2 regions of the Acinetobacter sp. B-6 genome follow, and region 1 is predicted to be linked to the other one. Evidence: riboswitches for the same ligand, from Rfam matches in the RefSeq annotation. Region 1 holds a riboswitch; the other holds the start of a gene.
What was found. Region 1 has a riboswitch for manganese ahead of AC1Z3T_RS04095 (TMEM165/GDT1 family protein). Riboswitches for the same ligand answer to the same signal wherever they lie in the genome.

Region 1 (4,436 bases):
TTGTTGCAGTGACAGATGGGAACGAAAAGCTGATAGAAACATTAAAATCCTCAGTTCGTGCGCCTGAAGAACTGACATTAAAAAAACATGCCAAAGTGATGTTTGTTAAAAATAATTTTGACATGGGATATATCAACGGCAGTTTAGGTGAAGTGATTGGTTTTGAAGAAGATGATGAAATGGGGATGTTGCCCAAGGTGAAAATGACCGATGGAACAACTTTATTGGTCGCTCCTGAAACTTGGTCAGTGGACAATGAAGGCGGTAAAACGATTGCCAGTTTACAACAAGTTCCATTGCGTTTGGCGTGGGCAATTACTATTCATAAATCACAAGGCATGACCTTAGAAGCTGCTGAAATTAATTTGAGTCATACTTTTGAAAAAGGGCAAGGTTATGTTGCTTTGTCACGGTTAAAATCAATTGAGGGGCTTAGATTGCTTGGCTTCAACGATCAAGCATTAGAACTTGATAGTTTGGCAATCAAAGCAGATCGTCGTTTTCAAGAGCTTTCCAGTGAAGCTGAACAGCACTATGCGGAGGTTGACTTAACACCCCAACATAATGCTTTTATTCGCCATTGTGGTGGGACATTGAACGCCACTGAAATAGAACGCAATGAAAAAAAATTGGCGCGTAATAACGGTAAAGCCAACTATGCTTCAGCCACATTGGACGAAACGCGTGAGTTGTTTGAAAGTGGCTACGAAATTCAAGATATTGCCATTGAGCGAGGTTTAACCCCAGCAACAATCATCAATCATTTGGCGAGACTGCATAAGGAACAAGGGCTTGATATTTCTGTTGCTAATCCGGGTGAAGAGGTGGTCGAGAAAATACGGACAATTTATAAAAAATTAATGAAACGGCAAGATCCAAGTCATTTTAATGATGATGGTGCGATAAAATTACGCCCAATCGTAGAGTTGACCAGCCCTAAAATGGGATATGACCAAGTGCGTTTAGCCCTACTGTTTGTCGAATAAAAATCCTTCTAATGGTGGAAGTATGAATAAGGTTGAGAAAAATTACTCTATTGGTATATTGCAATATTCCCAGAATATAAGCATATGAAGAACTATAATTTCAGCTTTCAGTTGTGATGATTTTATCATGCACGAACATCAATAGATTGAAGTGTTTCTTTTGAACAATTTGATGATTATGAAAATTTAGAATTGATCATCACTCTAGCGTTGCATCTCAGATGCTATAAGTTGTACAGATCGAGTAAAAACGTACTATTGCAGGCTCGCAATGCTAGATCAAATGTGAAATTTTGATATCGCAAAATTATGTTTGAAAATTGCTCAAGTATTCTTTATGATAACTCAACTTCATTGGGGAGTAGCCGCTTTTTACCTCGGGTAAAAAGGTGATGGTCAACATAATTGCTCAAATGGGCATGGTCATCATAGCAAAGAACCAAAAGATCTTTTTGATCATAATTTCTTTTTGTTGGCAAGACCTTTGATTTGTTACTCTGCTTTGGCTAGCTAGAGTTATAAATCATTGGTAATTATTGCTAGCCAGAGAAAAGTATTATGATGTCTGCTTTCCTTATCTCTCTTGCTGTTGTTGCCTTATCTGAAATCGGTGACAAAACTCAACTTTTAGCTCTGCTTCTGTCTGCACGATTTCGAAAACCCATTCCCATTCTATTGGCGATTTTTTTAGCCACACTTGTCAATCATGGTGTTTCAGCCATATTGGGTCAGTGGATCACCACGGTATTGAGTCCAACTGTACTGTTATGGATTGTTTCATTAGGATTTATTGGGATGGCGATATGGATGCTTATTCCTGATGAATTAGGGGATGAATCCGAAAGTATCAATAAATGGCAAAAATATGGTGTATTTGGTGCAACATTTGTGCTGTTCTTTTTGGCAGAAATTGGGGATAAAACCCAAATTGCAACAGTTGCTTTAGCTGCTCGTTTTGACAGTATCGGCTGGGTGACAGTTGGAACCACTTTGGGAATCATGTTGGTGAATGCACCAGCAGTATTTATCGGCAACAAACTTGCAGAAAAACTTCCAATTTCATTGATTCATAAAATTGGTGCACTGGTATTCTTAACGATTGGTGTTGCTGCTCTCGTTCAACATTACTTTTTCAAAGTTTAAAGCGTTTAAGTGCTATGCGCCGATTTAATCAACTGCCGATAGATATACAACGATGGTTTTTTGCATTTTATTTGCTTTTGCCTGTCTTGATTGTCTTTTTCACATTGGGCTTTGCTGGAAGCTGGGCAGATAGTTTACGTTTGGCATTTTTAGCAATGCCAGGTGTTTGGTTATGCTTCCAAGCGAGTAGCAAGTCAAAACTGGTTTGGAAAATATCCGCGATACTTTGGTGGTTTATTTTTTTCTTGCATACTACCTTACTTTCACTGAGCTGGTGGTTATTTAACAGTGATGCAGAAGGCTATTTAATTGTTGAGTCGATTGCAAATACCACATTCAATGAAAGTTTAGAGTTCATGCAACAACATGCAGGATTGTTTGGGCTTTTGCTGTTGTGTTTTTTAACCACATTGGGATTATATTTTTTAGTCTTATTTAAATATTTTGATCAGCCACATCTTCATATTTATCCAATGCGTGTCGTCGGGCGCTCAATCCTCGGGTTTTTGATATTACTGTGTGTGGTCAGTTATGTGCTAAAACCTTCTTTTGCTTTGCATCCACTTGCTTATTGGTTTGGATATTATGGCAAAATTAAAGATTTTCAGTCACGTGTTTCACAACACCATCATATACATCAAACTTGGACGTTCAATGCAAAAAAAAGATTGGATAGACGTAAACCGTTTGCTGAACAGCAAACCCATACAGTGGTTTTAACAGACAGTATTACCAGTTTTAATTTTGGCTTATGTGGTTATCCTCGAAATACAACACCTGAGTTAAGCAAACGTAGTGGGCAGTTCAAAGTATTTTGTCGAGGTTATTCGCCTGCATCTTCTACCATTCAATCGCTACGTTATTTATTTAATGATGGCACACGCAATGCGATGGATGACCAAGCACCAGAAAATATTATGGGCTATGCAAAAGCTGCAGGATTCAAGGTGTATTGGATCAGTAATCAAGATGATGTTTATATCTCATCATTATTTGCAAACTATGCCGACGCAGTGGTTTTTATCAATAAACAGTCCGGTCGGAGCAGTCGTTCATTGGATGAAAATATTCTTCCAGCTTATAAAGCTGCGTTAGATGATCCAACGCCTCGTAAGCTCATTATTCTACATCTGATTGGTTCACACCCAAATTATAAGTTACGTTATCCTGAACAGTTTTCTAAATTTAATGATGCGACAAATGATGAGGTTGAAAGGACGCTAGAGCAAAATAAAATCAATCATTTTATTCAGTTAAAACGTAATGAATACGATAATAGTATCCTTTATCAAGATTGGATTGTTTCTAAACTGTTTGATTTGCTTTTGTCCAAAAGGGCTGATTTTAGATCTTTTACTTTTTTGTCTGATCATGGAAATCAAGTGGGTCATAAACTCAATTATGCAGGTCATAGTTCGGATACAGAAGCAGGTTATCGTGTACCAATCCTGATTTGGTATGATCAAATGCCGAAAAAGGGAATAAGTAGCCAAAGACCTATCGATGCCAGTGATTTAGACCGTTATGTTTTACATTTAATGGGACTTCATGATCGATTGGAAACTCAAGAAAAATTATGTTGGTTAGATGAGAAATGTCATTTTATTCCGAAGTTATTATGGCGCTAAATTTATTTTTTCGTTCAGTATACCTGCCTTGGTTATGAGGTCGTGTATACGTCGTGGTAGTGATATAAAAATTAATGGATATGATGCAACGATCAGAAAGTTACATTCAACAAGATTTTGGGAGTGGAGAATTCTAAGCAAAAATTTGATAACCAATGCTTTGATAATAGTACTATATCTAAATTTTTGCTTATTTTTTAATGAAGTATATACAACTAAAGTTATAAATTTGCGTTAATTTTACAGTTTCTAGAGTAGGGATGTTATACTCAATACTAATCTATAATATTTTCATATGGTTAACACGATGCCACAAATGTTTATTGATTATTCAGACAATATTCAGAATTTAGATCAAAAGAAATTGATGTTGGGTTTAAATCATGCTTTGTTTGATACGGGCTTAGTCAGCGATGCACATGATATTAAGTCGCGTATTCAATCAGTTTCAGATTATCTGATCGGTTTTGGAGACAATCAACAAGCATTCATCTTTGTTCGTTTACAAGGTTTAAGCGGACGCAGTGAAGAACAAAAAAATTTAATGACGGAAAATCTGTCACAATTTTTACAGTCGTTTCAAGACTATTCAGCTCAAGGTCTGGAAATTCAGCTCTGTGTGGAATTTGCTGAAATGCCGAGAGAAATTTATAAGAAAGTATTTGTAAAAAAATGATCA
Region 2 (4,436 bases), on a different contig from region 1:
CCATTGCAATCGCCATACGTGACTCAGTCACTGTATCCATTGCTGCTGAAACCATAGGTATGTTCAGTTGAATGCCGCGTGTGAGGCGTGTCTTTAGAGAGACATCTTTTGGGAGAATAGTAGAATAGGCAGGGAGTAATAAGACATCATCGAAGGTTAACGCTTCTTGAACGATGGTCAACATAACAGTCTCGCTGGTAATTTCCGTGAGCTATTATATACAAATTTCCGTTCAATTTTCATTTTTTATTGTGCGGATTTATCTTATTCTCGATCACCCTTTATTTTTCAGTATCTTATTGAAATAAAAATGGGCTTTGAATATAAAATTATAGTGGATTTAACACTACAGCAAACTGTCAGCTGACAGTCTCTGCTTTTTAAACAACTCTAGGCTACTGTCAAAAAACGACTCAATATATGATTAGAGCTTGTATCTCTTGTAAAAAAATCTTCTCGTATCCTAAACTTCTGCATTGCAGCATTAGCACACCTGATCAAAATCTTCATCATTACTGGGTGTCATGACATCAATATCAATCAAAGGAATTAAATTATGTGCCTGCCTTGCTTTGGCACATTGTGCATCCCCAGCCTGCACCTCTTTACAAGATGAACTGCGTTGTTCATACATGGTACAACTGACCTGCTGTCCAACAACACCATCCAATGCAATACAACGGGGTTGTTTTTGATTGGTCCCTTGCATACATGAATATACTGCAGTTAACGGTTCTACATAATCTGAAGGCATTGCTTCTCCCTCCGCCCAATAAAATGAGACTCGGAAAAAGGCGCAACACGCCCCACAGTTTAAGCACGCATCCTGTGCTGAGATTTGTGACAACATTTTTTTAAGATTCTCGTTATCAGTTTAAGATTTTGGCAAGAAAATCCTAAAAAAAGTCGTATCCAAACACAATAGATTTTTTGAGTTTTTTTATTGAGGACAGGTAAACACGGTCTCATCCATCAAATCAACACCACACTGTAAATTTTCAATCCAATCTAAAAATTGATTGATCATTTCCTTTCCAATAAAAGGTTTGCCATGCTGAGGTACGATCATCTCAATATCCATCTGACGCACCATTTTCACCCATAAGCGAATGATTCTATTGGTACACATATACCGTTGATGAAAACCACGCATACTTGGAATATGACTATTAAAATCATCTATCGGTGTAGATGCATCATCAACAATAGATGCCCCCATATCCCCAGTAAATAAAATTTTAGAGATGGGGTCGTAAAACTGAAAATTCCCTACTGAATGTAAGAAATGTGCAGGAACGACAATAATTCGAGTTTCACCCAAAGGAATTGAACCCCCTTGATCAGGTAACTCAATCAAACGCTCTAGCCAACCGCCTTTCATACGGTCACTCATAAAAGCGGAATTTAAGTGAGGTAAAAAGCGCGCCCACAACTTAGAAGCGACCACTTTAGCATCGGTATACACTAACCAACGTGGCATTGAGGTAATAATGTCAGGGTCTTGATGAGATGCCATCACATAGTCTAGGTTTTGCAAACGTGTGTATTTATTTAATTCCATAGTTAAAGGCACATAAGTTAAATCACCACCTGGATCCAAAACTGCTGCACGTTCATTATTGAGAATCAAAAATTGATTGGCTTGTACACCTTCGCCTTTCACCAAACTGGTAAAACTAATACATTTATGTGTGCCATTATCAAACAAAACTTGCGATGTGGTGCGATCTAAAGCCATACCCAGAACCCCAAAACCTTTTTTAAAATAAATCTTTATTTATCCCATACAACATATAAGGTTTTCTTCAAAGTTACAATAAATATACAACCTAAGTTTTATGATTATTTGTGTGATTATTCTCAAAATAATAAAAAACCCAACACTAGGTTGAGTTTTTTATCTTGAAAAGGTGCTGATCCAATCACAGCTTAAAGCTGCATCGACAAAACAGCCTTAAAAAAAGTAATGTTGTACCAATGCGGCAACACCAATGATAAAGAATATCGCTGCACCAATTTTATGAATTAAAGAAATTGGTAATTTATCTGCCAACTTATTACCAATAAATACAGCAGGTGCATTGACCAACATAATGCCCAGTGTAGTCCCTAGAGTGACCCATCCGATACTGTCAAAACGTGCAGCAAGTGCTACGGTCGCAATTTGAGTTTTATCACCGATTTCAGCCAGGAAGAACAACACAAATGTTGCACCAAAGACCCCATATTTCTGCCATTTATTGATGCTTTCAGATTCATCATCCAGTTCGTCTGGAATCAGCATCCAACCCGCCATGGCGATAAAGCCCAGTGAAACAATCCATAACAGAACAGTTGGACTGAGTACCGTGGTAATCCATTGCCCCAGCACAGCTGAAACGCCATGATTGACCAATGTCGCAATCAGAATCGCGAATAAAATCGGAATAGGTTTACGGAAACGTGCAGCAAGAAGTAATGCGAGTAGTTGCGTTTTATCGCCCATTTCGGATAAAGCAACAACCACCAAAGAGATGAGGAAGGCATTTAACATGTCAAAGTCTCTGGCTAGCAATATTTACCGATGACTTACCCCTCCTGCTAGCCAATATGAATAGTCACCTATCCAACGCGGAGTGATAAATCAAAGGTCTTGCCAACAAAAGATAGCTGAGTACATGCCTTCAGCTAAATTGGTTCTTTGCTATGATGACCATACTCTGTTGAGTAATTATGTTGATCATCACCCATTTATTATCGTATTGATAACAAACAGCGGCTACTCCCCAATGAAGTACAACTATTCTACAATGCTTTTCAGTTTATTTTCAATTTTTACTATTCAATATCTTAAACACCAATCAAAGCAAAAGATTTGATCGGCTTAAATATAAAAAACCCCGCATAAAGCGAGGTTTCCTCATCTTTTTTAAAACTTAAAGCAAAATGTTACGAATGTCCGATAACAACTTGGTCAATTTATTGGTAAATCGAGCCGCATCCGCACCATTAATCACACGATGGTCATAAGACAATGACAGTGGCAACATCAATTTCGGATCAAAACCTGAACCATTCCAAACTGGCTGCATGGTGGCAGGTGAAATTCCCAAGATTGCAACTTGTGGCCAGTTGACCAAAGGTGTAAATGCTGTACCACCAATTGAACCTAAGCTGGTAATTGTAAAGTTGGCACCTTGCAAATCTTTCGGAGAAAGTTTCTTATCACGTGCTTTTTTACTCAATTCACCCAATTCAATCGCAATTTGCTTAATTGATTTTTGGTCAGGATTGCGCAATACAGGAACAGTTAATCCATCTGGTGTCGCCACTGCGATTCCCATATGAATTTCCTTACGTAACACCACTGACTTTTGATCGTCAGCAAGATGACCTGCAAAATAAGGTTCTTCTTTCAACAAGAACGCTACAGCTTTCGCAATAAAAGCAAGAATGGTTAAGCTTATACCGTCTTGCTTAAACTTACCTTTGAGTTCACCACGCCAAGCTTCAAGCTCAGTAATATCCGCCAAATCAAATTGTGTCACTTGCGGAATAAAATTGTTCAATGACAACTGCGGTACAGACACTTGCTGTAAACGTGTCATTGGCGCAATTTCACTACCACCAAATGCGCTGAAGTCTGGTAAAGCCGGTAAACCTGAAGCAACCTGAGCAACTGTAGTTTGTGGCGCTGCTTGTGGTGCAGTCAGTTTCGCTTTAACAAAAGCAAAAACATCGTCTTTCATCACACGTGCATGTGGACCAGAAGCTTGAACTTGAGAAAGTATAACGCCCAATTCACGTGCAAGTTTACGCACAGCTGGACCCGCATAGACTTTGGCATTTTCAGCTTGCTGTGCTTTTGATAATTTCTCACCCGAGTCTACAGCAGTAATCGTCTCAACTTTTGCAGATGCAGTAGTCGATGCTTGAGCTGCGACTGGTGCTATTTCTTGCGATGATTGAGTCGCAGGCTTCGCTTGAGAAGCTGATGCTGCTTGACCTTCAGCTTCAATCGTCACCAAAGCGGTACCTTGAGCCACAGACTGATTCAATTCAACATGAATAGCGCTGACCACACCTGCAACTGTGCTTGGCACTTCTACAGATGCTTTATCAGATTCCGCAACACAAAGACTTTGATCTTTTTCAACACGGTCACCCACATTGACCAAGATTTCAGAAATAGTCGCTTTGTCCACGCCCAAATCTGGCACAGTGACCTCAACTTTACCTGATTGAGTCACAGCGGACTGTTCTTGTGCAGCAGCTTGAGGTACTGGCGTTGGTTGCTGTGGCGCTGTCTCAACGGACGATGCTGTTGATGCTGCTGCCCCATCTACAGTTTTCACTGTAATGAGTACTACACCCTCTTTAACACTGTCACCTTCTTTCACCACAACACTTTCAACTGTACCTGCGACTGTACTTGGAACTTCAACTGTGGCTTTATC

Region 2: linked by a shared signal. The riboswitch ahead of AC1Z3T_RS14340 (TMEM165/GDT1 family protein) and the one ahead of AC1Z3T_RS04095 (TMEM165/GDT1 family protein) in region 1 are both predicted to bind manganese.

Annotation. Positions count from the first base shown of each region.
Region 1 is NZ_JBXPBY010000002.1:292,832-297,267, reverse strand. It holds gene AC1Z3T_RS04100 (AAA family ATPase) at 1-986, shown strand, start outside; yybP-ykoY riboswitch at 1,331-1,476, shown strand; gene AC1Z3T_RS04095 (TMEM165/GDT1 family protein) at 1,548-2,129, shown strand; gene AC1Z3T_RS04090 (phosphoethanolamine transferase) at 2,144-3,757, shown strand; gene AC1Z3T_RS04085 (5-carboxymethyl-2-hydroxymuconate Delta-isomerase) at 4,065-4,433, shown strand.
Region 2 is NZ_JBXPBY010000011.1:70,918-75,353, forward strand. It holds gene guaB (IMP dehydrogenase) at 1-184, opposite strand, end outside; gene AC1Z3T_RS14330 (YkgJ family cysteine cluster protein) at 485-850, opposite strand; gene AC1Z3T_RS14335 (oxygen-binding di-iron domain-containing protein) at 941-1,738, opposite strand; gene AC1Z3T_RS14340 (TMEM165/GDT1 family protein) at 1,955-2,533, opposite strand; yybP-ykoY riboswitch at 2,622-2,779, opposite strand; gene AC1Z3T_RS14345 (2-oxo acid dehydrogenase subunit E2) at 2,916-4,436, opposite strand, start outside.